DNA from 3 places in the Pseudomonas sp. OTU750018 genome. Region 2 is predicted to be linked to each of the others. Evidence: riboswitches for the same ligand, from Rfam matches in the RefSeq annotation. Region 2 holds a riboswitch; each other region holds the start of a gene.
The links. Region 2 has a riboswitch for cobalamin ahead of HCI85_RS19130 (TonB-dependent receptor). Riboswitches for the same ligand answer to the same signal wherever they lie in the genome.
Positions count from the first base shown of each region.

Region 1: linked by a shared signal. The riboswitch ahead of cobW (cobalamin biosynthesis protein CobW) and the one ahead of HCI85_RS19130 (TonB-dependent receptor) in region 2 are both predicted to bind cobalamin.
Region 3: linked by a shared signal. The riboswitch ahead of cobO (cob(I)yrinic acid a,c-diamide adenosyltransferase) and the one ahead of HCI85_RS19130 (TonB-dependent receptor) in region 2 are both predicted to bind cobalamin.

Region 1 covers NZ_JAAPAU010000003.1:40,987-45,390, forward strand. The annotation lists gene cobN (cobaltochelatase subunit CobN) at 1-152, opposite strand, end outside; gene cobW (cobalamin biosynthesis protein CobW) at 159-1,214, opposite strand; cobalamin riboswitch at 1,315-1,549, opposite strand; gene HCI85_RS15690 (cobalamin biosynthesis protein) at 1,516-2,079, shown strand; gene cobM (precorrin-4 C(11)-methyltransferase) at 2,076-2,831, shown strand; gene HCI85_RS15700 (YoaK family protein) at 2,853-3,614, opposite strand; gene HCI85_RS15705 (hypothetical protein) at 3,640-3,870, opposite strand; gene glmS (glutamine--fructose-6-phosphate transaminase (isomerizing)) at 3,885-4,404, opposite strand, start outside.
Region 2 covers NZ_JAAPAU010000004.1:64,106-68,509, reverse strand. The annotation lists gene HCI85_RS19140 (carboxyl transferase domain-containing protein) at 1-644, shown strand, start outside; gene dxs (1-deoxy-D-xylulose-5-phosphate synthase) at 730-2,625, shown strand; cobalamin riboswitch at 2,692-2,905, shown strand; gene HCI85_RS19130 (TonB-dependent receptor) at 3,006-4,404, shown strand, end outside.
Region 3 covers NZ_JAAPAU010000002.1:589,695-594,098, reverse strand. The annotation lists gene HCI85_RS11550 (O-methyltransferase) at 1-120, shown strand, start outside; gene HCI85_RS11545 (hypothetical protein) at 127-447, shown strand; gene HCI85_RS11540 (alpha/beta hydrolase) at 512-1,777, shown strand; gene HCI85_RS11535 (MliC family protein) at 1,884-2,477, shown strand; cobalamin riboswitch at 2,545-2,769, shown strand; gene cobO (cob(I)yrinic acid a,c-diamide adenosyltransferase) at 2,879-3,490, shown strand; gene HCI85_RS11525 (cobyrinate a,c-diamide synthase) at 3,487-4,404, shown strand, end outside.

The DNA of each region.
Region 1 (4,404 bases), on a different contig from region 2:
TAATCCACCGGCAACTGCCGAGCCACCTCGGCCAGCAACGACAGGTGCGAATCGCCGGTGCACAGAATCACCAGCTCGGCCGGGGTCTGGCCGAGGTCGGCAATGCTGTCGAGCGGCAGCTGGCTGCCTGGCTGGGTGCGCAGCAGGTGCATGCGGGCTTAGCCTACCAGCGCGGCGTTTAGCTCGGCTTCGATAGCGGCCTGATCCAGGGTCTGGCCAATCACCACCAGGCGGGTGATACGCGGCTCATCGGCCTGCCAGGCGCGGTCGAAGTGTTTATCGAAACGCTGGCCAACGCCTTGCAGCAGCAGGCGCATCGGCTTGCCGGGAATCGCCGCAAAACCCTTGATGCGCAGAATGCCGTGTTTGCTGACCGCCTCCTTCAGCGCTTGCAGCAGACGCGCTTCCTCGGCTTCAGGCAGTTCCACGTGGAACGAGGCGAACTCGTCGTGATCGTGGTCTTCATGGCCTTCCAGGTCATGGTGGGTCTTACGGCCCTCGATATGCAGCTCGGTCTCACAGTTCAGGCCCAGCAGCACGTCGAGCGGCAGCTCGCCGCCATGGGCTTCGATGATTTTCACCGCCGGCGGCAGCTCTTCCGCCACTTCCGCGCGCACGGCAGCCAAAGCGGCGGAGTCGAGCAGGTCGGCCTTGTTGAGAATCACCAGGTCGGCGCTGGCCAGCTGGTCGGCGAACAGCTCGTGCAGCGGCGATTCGTGATCGAGATTCGGGTCGAGCTTGCGCTGCGCATCAACCTGCTCGGGGAACGCGGCGAAGGTGCCGGCGGCCACAGCCGGGCTGTCGACCACGGTGATGACCGCGTCCACCGTGCAGGCGTTGCGAATTTCCGGCCAGTTAAAGGCCTGTACCAGCGGCTTGGGCAAAGCCAGGCCGGAGGTTTCGATAAGGATATGGTCAAGCTCGCCGCGGCGCGCCACCAGCTCGCGCATCACCGGGAAAAACTCTTCCTGCACGGTGCAGCACAGGCAGCCGTTGGCCAGTTCGAAGATACGGCCGTTGGCTTCTTCTTCGCTGCAACCGATGGAGCACTGCTTGAGGATTTCGCCGTCGATGCCCAGCTCGCCAAACTCGTTGACGATCACCGCGATACGTCGGCCGTCGGCGTGGCCGAGCATATGCCGCAGCAGGGTGGTTTTACCGGCGCCGAGGAAGCCGGTAACGATGGTGACGGGAAGTTTGGCGAGGGTTTGCATGGCGAGTCCTGCGTGACGTCGAAAGAAAGACGAGCAGGAGGCGGCACAGACATGACAGCCACGGGGCGTCAGCCAACACCACCGGATCACCCCGCCCGGTTGTCGAAAACGTGACGAGGCAGGTCTCCTGGCTCACGACCGGGCTGGCGTAGGTACGCCGGCTACTCCCTTCGCCTTCCCGCGCTGACGCAGTGGCTGTTGTGCTGCAGCGCTTGAGCGGCAGAACAACGCAAGGGACGAGTCGTTTACAGTTGCGGGGGCAGCCAAGGCATCAACCTTGTTCCCTCTTAGCTTCATGGGCATGCCCACGAAGAACCTCGAACGCGACAAGGCTACGCAGGCCATGGCGGCCGGTCAATCGCGGTTGACCGGTGCCGGCCGCCATGTTGAGCTACGCCGCCGCACACACCGAGCGCCGCAGATGATCCCCAGCCACACCCCTCGCCGCCCCGCTGCCGCCGTTCAGGTCGTCGCTGGGCTGGGCTGCCGTAGTGGTTGCGGTGTGGAGGACTTGCTCAGCCTGCTGCTGCACAGCCTGCAGACGCATGGCCTTACTGTGGATAACCTGGCCGGACTGGCCAGCATCGCGCATAAGCAAAGCGAGCAGGGCCTGCTGGCATTGGCCGAACGCCTTGGTCTGCAGCTGAACTGCTTTAGTGCGGAAGAACTGCAGCCCTATCAGCACCGCGTGCAAGGCTCGCCGCTTACCCTGGCCGCCACCGGCAGCCCGGCGGTCGCGGAACCTTGCGCCCTGGCCCTGGCCACACTTATGAGCGGCAATGCTGCCCGCCTGCTCGGCGAAAAAACCCGCAACCCCAGCGCCACCTGTGCGTTGGCGTCGATTGCACCCAAGGATGTGTCATGACCGTCTACTTTATCGGCGCCGGCCCCGGCGACCCCGAGCTGATCACCGTCAAAGGCCAGCGCCTGCTGCGCAGCTGCCCGGTGATTCTCTACGCCGGCTCGCTGGTGCCGGCAGCGGTGCTCGAAGGCCACAGTGCCGAGCAGGTGATCAACACCGCCGAACTGCACCTGGATGAAATCATCGAGCTGATCCGCCAAGCTGATGACAAAGGCCAGGATGTGGCCCGCGTGCACTCCGGCGACCCGTCGCTGTACGGCGCGATTGGCGAACAGATCCGTCACCTGCGCCGGCTGGGCATCGCCTTCGAGATCATCCCTGGGGTGACGGCCACTGCGGCGTGCGCTGCCCTGCTGGAAAGCGAACTGACTCTGCCCGAGGTGTCACAGACGCTGATCCTCACCCGCTATGCGAGCAAGTCGAACATGCCCGAGGGCGAGGCATTGGGCGACTTGGCGCGCCACGGCGCGACCATGGCAATCCACCTGGGTGTGGTGCACCTGAGCAAGATCGTTACTGAGTTGCTGCCGCATTACGGCGCAGATTGCCCGATTGCCGTGGTGCATCGCGCCAGCTGGCCGGATCAGGATTGGGTCAGCGGCACCCTGGCCACCATCGAAGAACAGGTGCGCGCCAAAGGCTTTCGCCGCACCGCGCTGATCCTCGTCGGCCGCGTGCTGCACGCCGAACAGTTTGCCGACTCAGCGCTTTACAACGCTGAGCATCGGCACCTGTTCAGGTCTGCAGAAGACTAAGCAGCAGGCAGTCGGCCAAGCTTATCGACGCAATACGCGCCGTGTGAGCAGCAGCAGATCATCCAACGCCGGCACACTGGCCAATAACACCAGCAGCAAGGCCAGCGGCACGGTGGCGATATAACCCAGGTGGTTAAAACCCAGTGCGCCGATCACCCCGCCGAGGAAGAAGTACAGCGCCAACAGGCTGAGCACCCGCAGACGTTGGCGGTCGGCCATCACCCGAGCGATATCAGGGCCGCGGGTGCGATTCCAATAGAACAGCTTGCCTAGCTCGATACCGATGTCGGTGATGATTCCGGTGATATGGGTGGTGCGGATTTCCGCCCTGGAGAGTTTGGTAATCAGCGCGTTCTGCAGACCCATGATGAAACACAGCAGCATCACCGTCAGCGGCACGAACAGGCCGGTAATCTGCGCCAGCGATGCGCCAAGAAAGCCAAAACACAGCAACAGCGCAGCCTCGAGCAGCAACGGCAGAGCGTATTCGCTGTGCAGCTGGCGGCGCCGCGAGTAATTGATCATCACCGTCGAGCAGGCTGCACCCAGTAGAAATGACAGCACACCGCCGAGACCACTCCACACCAGGCCATAGGCACCCAGAGCAATGTTGTCCGCCATGGCCGAGACGATGCCGGTCATATGCGAGGTGTATTGCTGCACGGCAAGAAAGCCGCCGGCATTGATCGCCCCTGCAACGAAAGCCAGGGCAAAACCCAGATGCCGATTGGCTGCGACACTGCGCGTCCGTCCGGTCAGGCTTCTCGCATAGCGAATAGGCATAAGTGCCTCGGGTGAACGGCAGGGCTTAGAGATGAATCTCCGCGCCCTTGATGCCGAGTAGGCGCAACTCTTCGATCAGACCATTGAGATCGGCGAAGGACTCCACCTGCTCCTGGTCATCGACCAGAAAGAAGCTGGTGCCCGCGCCTTTCTTCAACAGCACGATCCATTCCCGGGTATTGGCCGGGTTGACGATGATATGGGTATCAAAGAGCACGCCCTGAGCCTGCTTGCTCTTTATATCTTCACGCCGCATCAGCTGGCTCCTGCTTACTCAACCGTTACGCTCTTGGCCAGGTTGCGCGGCTGGTCGACGTCGGTGCCCTTGAGCACAGCGACGTAGTAGGACAGCAGCTGCAGTGGAATGGTGTAGAGGATCGGCGCCAGGGCGTCGTGGATGTGCGGCATGTTCACCACATGGGTGCCCTCGCCATTGCTCATGCCGGCCTGCTCGTCGGCAAACACCAGCAGCTCGCCGCCACGGGCGCGCACTTCCTGCAGGTTGGATTTGAGCTTTTCCAGCAGCTCGTTATTCGGCGCCACGGTGACCACTGGCATATCACTGTCGACCAACGCCAGCGGGCCGTGCTTAAGCTCGCCAGCCGGGTAGGCCTCGGCGTGGATATAGGAAATTTCCTTGAGTTTGAGCGCGCCTTCCATCGCCACCGGGTACTGCGCGCCACGGCCGAGAAACAGGCTGTGGTGCTTCTCGGCGAACAATTCGGAGACTTTCTCGACCACGCTGTCCATGGCCAGGGCTTCGCCCAGGCGGGTTGGCAGGCGGCGCAGT
Region 2 (4,404 bases):
TCGCCCCAGGGCTGATCACTGCCTTTATCCGCATCGAAGGCCAGCCATTCGGCCTGCTGGCCAACAACCCAGCGCACCTCGGCGGCGCCATCGATGCGGTTGCCGGCGACAAGGCTGCGCGCTTTATGCAGCTGTGCGATGCCTTCGATATTCCGTTGCTGTCGCTGTGCGACACCCCCGGCTTTATGGTCGGCCCGGAGGCGGAGAAACAGGCCACGGTGCGCCATGTCTCACGCATGTTTGTCGCCGCCGCCAGTCTGACCGTGCCGTTTTTCACCGTAGTGCTGCGCAAAGGCTACGGTCTAGGTGCCCAGGCCATGGCGGCCGGCAGTTTCCATTCGCCGCTGTTCACCATCGCCTGGCCCAGTGCCGAATTTGGCGCCATGGGCCTGGAAGGCTCGGTACGCCTGGGGTTTGCCAAGGAACTGGCCGCCGTCGAAGAACAGGAGGCACGCCAACAGCTGTTCGACAAGCTGGTGGCCAAGGCTTACGAGAATGGCAAGGGCATCAATATGGCCAGCTTCCTGGAGATCGATGCGGTGATCGACCCCGTGGAAACCCGCGCCTGGCTGCTGCGCGGCCTCAACGCCACGCCTAAACCCGCTAAGCGCGAAGGCAAGAAACGCTCAGTCGACACCTGGTAACAACCGTCTGCCCGAACCTTGTTTGGGCAGTTTCCGACGCTTCGGGTAAACTGCCGCATCTTTTGCACCGATAACGATCTGCCTGATGCCGACGACCTTCCACGAGATTCCCCGTGAGCGCCCGCTGACGCCCCTTCTAGACCGTGCCAACACGCCGGACGAGCTGCGCCGTCTGGGTGAAGCCGAGCTGGAAATTCTGGCCGACGAGCTGCGCCAGTACCTGCTGTATACCGTTGGGCAGACGGGCGGACATTTTGGTGCCGGCCTGGGCGTGATCGAGCTGACCGTGGCCCTGCATTACGTCTTCGACACCCCGGATGATCGCCTGGTGTGGGACGTGGGCCATCAGGCCTACCCACACAAGATTCTCACCGGCCGCCGCGAACAGATGGGCAGCCTGCGTCAGAAGGACGGCATCGCAGCGTTCCCGCGCCGCTCGGAAAGTGAGTACGACACTTTTGGCGTCGGCCACTCCAGCACCAGCATCAGCGCCGCACTGGGCATGGCCATCGCCGCGCGCCTGCAGAACAGCAAACGCAAGGCCGTTGCCGTAATCGGCGACGGTGCCATGACTGCCGGCATGGCCTTCGAGGCACTGAACCACGCCAGCGACGTGGGTGCCAATATGCTGGTGATCCTCAACGACAACGACATGTCGATCTCCAAGAACGTTGGCGGCCTGTCCAACTACCTGGCCAAGATCATCTCCAGCCGCACCTACTCGAACATGCGCGAAGGCAGCAAGAAGATCCTCTCGCACCTGCCGGGTGCCTGGGAAATCGCGCGCAAGGTCGAAGAACACGCCAAAGGCATGTTGGTGCCCGGTACCCTGTTCGAGGAACTGGGCTGGAACTATGTCGGCCCGATCGACGGCCACGACCTGCCCACCCTGCTCGCCACCCTGCGTAATATGCGCGACCTCGACGGCCCGCAGTTCCTGCATGTGGTGACCAAAAAAGGCAAGGGCTTTGCCCCGGCCGAAGCCGACCCGATTGGCTACCACGCCATTACCAAGCTGGAGCCGATCAACGCGCCGGCCGCTCCCAAACAAACCAGCGGCCCGAAATACTCCAGCGTGTTCGGCCAATGGCTATGCGATATGGCCGCGACAGATCCGCGCCTAGTCGGTATCACCCCTGCGATGAAAGAAGGCTCGGACCTGGTGGCGTTCAGCGAACGTTATCCCGAGCGCTATTTCGACGTGGCCATCGCCGAACAGCATGCCGTGACCCTGGCGGCCGGCATGGCCTGCGACGGTGCCAAACCGGTGGTGGCGATCTATTCGACCTTCCTGCAACGCGCCTATGACCAGCTGATCCACGATGTGGCCGTGCAGCACCTCGATGTACTGTTCGCCATTGACCGCGCCGGCTTGGTCGGTGAAGACGGTCCGACCCACGCCGGCAGCTTCGACATTGCCTACCTGCGCTGCATCCCCGGCATGCTGGTGATGACACCCAGCGATGAGAACGAACTGCGCCGTATGCTCACCACCGGTCACCTGTTCAATGGCCCGGCCGCCGTCCGTTATCCGCGTGGTAGCGGTCCGAATGCCGCCATCGAGCCGGGCCTGGAACCGCTGGAAATCGGCAAGGGCATCGTTCGCCGCAACGGCAAAAAAACCGCCCTGCTGGTCTTTGGCGTACAACTGGCCGAAGCCCTCAAGGTCGGCGAAGTGCTGGATGCCACGGTGGTCGATATGCGCTTTGTCAAACCGCTGGACGAAGCCCTGGTACGCCAGCTGGCGGCCAGCCATGAACTGCTGGTGACCATCGAAGAGAACAGCGTGATGGGCGGTGCCGGCAGCGCGGTCAGCGAGTTTCTCGCTCACGCCGACATCCTCAAGCCGGTGCTGCATCTGGGGCTGCCGGACTACTACGTCGAGCACGCCAAGCCCGCGCAGATGCTCGCCGAATGTGGATTGGATGCCGCCGGTATCGAGGCTGCCGTCCGCGCACGCCTTGCCATGCTTTCTGCATGAGCACCGCTCATCCAGAGCTGAGCCAGGCTTGCTTGTAATTCATTCACCCGCGCATTAAGGTGCGCGGCGTTTTACTTCCGCCAAGGTGCGCCCTTCCACAGTGAAGCGGCGTTAAACGGGAAGCCGGTGCGCTCACGAAGAGCAACCCCGGCGCTGCCCCCGCAACGGTAATCGACCGCAGAGTCGTTCTGCACGTCACCTCAACGCCACTGGGTTATCCCGGGAAGGCGAGGCGGCGCACGTCGAGAGCCCGGAGACCGGCCTTGCTGGATGTGACTGGTGTTGCGGAGGGCATCACCGTCAAGCTCAGGCTGCGCCAGCGCGCCCGTTCTTGCCCCTGCCCTCCTCAAAAGTCGTTTGATCTTTTGAGGATTCTCTACGTGAAATTGTCCCGTCTTACCCTGGCTGTGGCGCTTGCACCTGGCCTGGCGCTGGCTGCTGAAGCGACGCAGCCCTATCAAGCCCAGCCGCTGGTGATTACCCGTGCCACACCGCTGCAAACCCCGGCACCGGCTAGCGTCGCCGTGATCAGCCGTGAGCAGATCGAAATTAGCGCTGCCAGCAGCTTGGTGGATGTGCTGCGCACCCAGGCGGGGCTGCAAATTCAAGACACGCTCGGCGACGGCAATCGGGTCTCTTTGAGCTTTCGTGGCTTCGGCGCTAATGCGGCGAATAACACCTTGGTATTGGTGGATGGCCGCCGGCTGAACAACCCCAGCCAGGAAGCCGCCAACCTCAATAGCGTGCCGCTGAGCAATATCGAACGAATCGAGATTATCCGCGGCGCCGGCAGCGTGCTGTACGGCGACCAAGCCGTGGGCGGGGTGATCAATATCATCACCCGTCAGCCCAGCGAGAATGAAGGCTACCTTGAGACCAGTCGCGGCAGCCATGATCTGGAAGCATACCGTGGGCATTTCAACCAACAGCTGGGGCACGGCTTATCGCTCTACGGCAGCGGCGAGTCCCGACATACGGATGGCTATCGCGACAACAACAATGCCAGCTACAGCAATGCCTTTGGCCGCTTGCGCTACGACCATGACAATGGCTGGGCGCTGTACGAGCAGCAGAGCATTGATGACGAGTTGCGCTACCCAGGCCGCCTGACCGAAACGCAACGCCGCGCTGACCGTAAAGCCGCAGGCTCACCGCAGGACTTCAACGACAGCAAGACTCAAGTGCAGCGCCTGGCCTTCCAGCAGAATCTGGGTACGCACTGGACCGCCGACTTCGACTACAGCTACCGCGATAGCGATGGCGTCGGCGCTCTGTTCGCATCACCTTTTATCCAAGGCACTCGGGTGGAAAGCCTTAGCCCGCGCCTGACCGGCCACTGGAATAGTGACTTCGGCCGTGGTGAGTGGCTGCTGGGCCACGACCACATCAGCAGCGATTACGAACTCAGCTCAGTGTTTGGCGACACCCGTTCCCGCCAGACGCTACGCGACTGGTACAGCCAACTGAGCCAACCGTTGTATCGGGATCTCACGCTTACCCTGGGCTACCGCACCAGCGAGGCAGAAGACCGTGACAACGCCGTGGCGCGCGCCCATACCGACCGCGAAGACAGCAGCAGCATCGGCCTCAACTGGCAAGCCGCCCGCCAAGTCCGGCTGTTTCTCAAGCGCGAAGACGTACTGCGCTTCGCCAACGTCGAGGACAACGCCTTTACCCTGCCGGACGTCGACTTCCTCAAACCGCAAACCGGGACGTCCTGGGAAACGGGGGCCGAATGGCAGGATGGCGTACAACGCTATCAACTCAGCCTGTACCGCC
Region 3 (4,404 bases), on a different contig from region 2:
CCCGAAAGCGACGACACCCGAGCCATTCAGGCGCTTAACCTGGCGCTGCGTGATGATCCGCGCATCGACCTGTCCCTGTTGCCGTTGGGCGACGGTCTGAGCCTGTGCCGTAAACGCTGAACCCGTATGCCTGAACCGATTCGTCTGCCCGAACAACCTGATGCCTGCGAGCTCTGCGCCCGTGCGGCCGCTTTGACGCGTCACCATTTGATCCCCAAGGCGCTGCACAACAAGGTTTATGTGCAGAAGCGCTTCGGCAAAAGCGAGCGCATCAGCGCCACGCTCTGGGTCTGCCGCGCCTGCCACAACCAGATCCACCGGCTGTTCAGCGAAAAGGAGCTGGCGCTGACCTATAACAATCGCGACAGCCTGCTCAGCGACGAACGCCTACGTACGTTTGTCGAGTGGCTGGCCAGCAAGCCGGCGGGCTTTATGCCCAGACATTGAATCGCGGCTAGGCTTGCTGCTTGTTTGTGATGACCTTCTGAACTCTTAGTAGTGGCGACTGCCGATGACCTGTTTACGCGCGCTGTCATATGTATGCCTTGCTCTGTTGTTGGGCGCCTGTGCTGGGCCAACGCCGCTGATGCTGATGAGTACGCCGGTGATTTATCACCAGGCTGCTATCGATCCTTTCGCCCATTTGTCACCGGCAGAACGGGTGCCCGATGTGGCACTGTTCTACGCCACTACTCGGGCGCCAGAGGGCGTGGGCTATGGCAATCGCGTCAGTCCAACCTTGCAACTGGGGCGTGCCCAGGTGCGTTTGGGCGATCAGCAGAGTGATTGGTCGCAATTGCATTCGGCTTCGGTCAGCGAGCTGCGCGCGCGTGAGCTGCCACTGAGTCTGATTGAGGCTCAGCAAACAGCGATACTGCCGGTGCAGCGGCCGGTTGATGTGCCTTTGGCGCCGGCGGTGCAGAGCTATGTCGATGCGATCAATCTGGCGCTGGACAAGGCCCGCGACAAGGAAATCATCATCTATGTGCATGGTGCAAAAGTGGATTTTGCCAATGCCTGTGAACTGACGGGCGAGCTTGTGCATTTTGCCGGGCGCGACTTTGTCGGTCTGGCGTTCGACTGGCCGTCACACCAGAACATTGCCAGTTATCTGCTCGGCATCGATGTGAATCGCGCTCGTGATTCCAGCCAGGCGTTGGCGCAGTTGATCGAGCTGCTGGCGCGACATACCGCTGCTGAGCGGATCAACCTGATCGCCTATAGCGCCGGTGGGCGCGTGGCATCTCTGGCGTTGCAGGCGTTCCAGAATCGTCATCCGGATTTGAATACCGCGCAGTTACAGGCGCGTTATCGGATTGGCGCGGTGGTGTTTGCCGCTGCGGATGTCCCCGAGGAAGTATTTGAAGGGCGTCTGCCGGCAATCAGTCGCGTCGCTGAACAGGTGATGATCACCGTGTCCGATCAGGACGAGGCGCTGGATTACGCGCAGCGCCTGATGCCCGGTGGCGCGCGGATTGGCAGCAGTCGGGCCGAGCAGAGCCTGCACCAGTTCACCCGCAGGCGGCACTTGAACAATGTCACTCTGCTGGATGTTTCCGGTAATAGCAGCGAGCGCGGCTTTGATATCGTCGGGCATCACTACTGGTACCGTCATCCCTGGGTCAGCAGTGATGTGATCTTGCTGCTGCGTACCAACCTGCCGCCGGATCAGCGAGCGCTATCTGTCACCGAGCACCCGGCAGTCTGGTACATGAATACGGACTACCCGCTGACGGTACGTGAAGCAACCCGGCGGGTACTCAAGGGGCAGTGGTAGGTGCTCTGGTCTGGCCTTAGCTGACGAAGCATGCAGCTTGTCGCAAGCAGGGTGTACGCCTGGATACGGCTATTAAAAACCAACGTAAAGCGGACGAGGAATCAGCATGTTTACCCCTAAGCGTTTTGCCCTTTTAGCTCTGCTCGGCCTGCCGTTAGCGACCCTGCAGGCGGCTGAGCCATCGTTCAGCTGTACCAAGGTTGAGGCTGGCAGTATCGAGGAGCTGATTTGTCAGGCGCCTGCTCTGGCCGAGCTTGATCAGAAAATGTCGAATGTTTATCAGCAGGCGTCGGCCAAGGCCATAAACCAGCATCCACCGGTACTCAAGGCTGAGCAGAGAGGTTGGATAAAAGGCCGCAATGACTGCTGGAAGGCCGCTGACCGTGAGCAGTGCGTAGCCGAGAGCTATCGCCTGCGGATTGCCGAATTGCAGGCGCGCTACGCGTTACTGAAAGGGACCGGTCCGGTGCGTTTTCAATGCGATGGTCTGCCGGCCAAGGAAGTCATCGTCACCTACTACCCCACCGAGCCTGGGACCCTGGTGGCCGAGTTTGCTGACAGCGTGTCGTTGATGTATCAGCAGCCTGCAGCCAGCGGCAGCAAATATCAGGGGCGCAACGAATCATTCTGGGAGCACCAGGGGGAGGCGACCGTGGTGTGGGGCTATGGCTCGCCCGAGATGAAGTGTCAGGCCAAGTAACCCTGGTGGCTTAAGCAGTCTGCGCCAAATGGCGCATTCGTTTGACGCTTAATCATGAACTCTCTAACCTTCGCGCCTTGTAGCAGGTGCCCCCAACGCATTGCGTGTGCGGGGTGAAACAGGGAAGTCGGTGCGCTGTGCGTGTGAACGCCCGCTATTCCGACGCTGCCCCCGCAACGGTAAGTGAGTCAAACGCCGCAAGAACCACTGTGCGTGATGCATGGGAAGGTGCGGTCGTGAGCCATTCGGCTCGCTCACAAGCCCGGAGACCGGCCTGCTGCAGTCCACGGCATCGCGGAGGGCGATGGCTGGCGTGTGGTGTGCGCTGTGCGCAGGCCCGCGCTTTCCCTATCCCCGCATGCTTTTTCCAGCCAGATCGCCCTGTGGCGGTGGAGCATGCGATGACTGAATCGATTGAACGTGACGCCCGGCACAAGGCGCGCATGGCCCGCAAGAAAGCCCTTATCGATGAAAAGATTGCCCAGGCCCAGGATGAGTACGGCCTGCTGCTGGTGCACAGCGGTAATGGCAAGGGCAAGAGCAGCAGCGCCTTCGGCATGGTTGCCCGCGCCCTGGGCCACGGCCTCAAAGTGGGCGTGGTGCAATTTATCAAGGGTGCAGCCAGCACAGGCGAAGAAGCCTTCTTTCGCCGTTTTCCCGATGAAGTCAGCTACCACGTGATGGGCGAAGGCTTTACCTGGGAGACCCAGGATCGCCAGCGTGATATCGACAAGGCGCGCGAAGCCTGGACGGTGGCGGCGCAGCTGCTGAATGACCCGGCCATCGGTCTGGTGGTGCTCGACGAGCTGAATATCGCCCTGAAGTACGGTTATCTGGAACTCGACGCGGTGCTCGCCGACATCGAAGCGCGGCCGCTGCTACAGCATGTGGTGGTAACCGGTCGTGGCGCGTTGCCGGGGATGATCGAGGCAGCGGATACCGTGACCGAGATGAGCCTGGTCAAGCATGCGTTCAAGGCCGGGGTTAAGGCGCAGAAGGGCGTGGAGTTTTGAACAGCGCCCACTCTTGCCCCGCGTTATTGATCGCTGCACCGGCCTCCGGTCAGGGTAAAACCACGGTCACCGCAGCCTTGGCGCGCTTGCATGCACGCCAGGGCAAGCGCGTGCGGGTGTTCAAGTGCGGCCCGGACTTTCTTGACCCGATGATTCTTGCTCGCGCCAGCGGCGCGCCGGTGTATCAGCTCGACCTGTGGATGGTCGGTGAAGCCGAGAGTCGTCGTCTGCTCTGGGAGGCGGCGGGTGAGGCTGACCTGATTCTGATTGAAGGGGTGATGGGCCTGTTCGATGGCACGCCTTCGGCAGCCGATTTGGCCCGGCACTTTGGTGTGCCGGTGCTGGCGGTGATCGACGGTTCGGCCATGGCGCAGACCTTTGGCGCTATGGCCCATGGACTGGCGACCTTCCAGGCGGATTTGCCGTTTTCTGGCGTGCTCGGTAATCGGGTTGGCAGTGCGCGGCATGGCGAGATTCTGCGTGATGCGCTGCCAGCCTCGATTCGCTGGTACGGCGCGCTACCGCGCAGCGCCGAGGTCGGTTTACCGAGCCGCCATCTCGGCCTGGTTCAGGCGGGCGAACTGCTCGACCTGGATGCCCGTCTGGATGCCGCCGCCGATGCCTTGGCTGCCAGTGCCGATACCAGTCTGCCGCCGCCAGTCAGCTTCGCCGCGCCCGAACAGGCCAGGCCCGCGCCGTTGCTTAAGGGCGTACGCATTGGCGTAGCGCGCGACAGCGCTTTTGCCTTTCTCTATCAGGCCAACCTCGATTTGCTGCGCGAGCTGGGCGCTGAATTAGCGTTCTTTTCGCCGCTTACAGATGAACAGTTACCGGATATCGACAGCCTGTACCTGCCCGGCGGTTACCCGGAGTTGCACCTGTCCACGCTTGAAGCTAACCAGGCCATGGCCGAG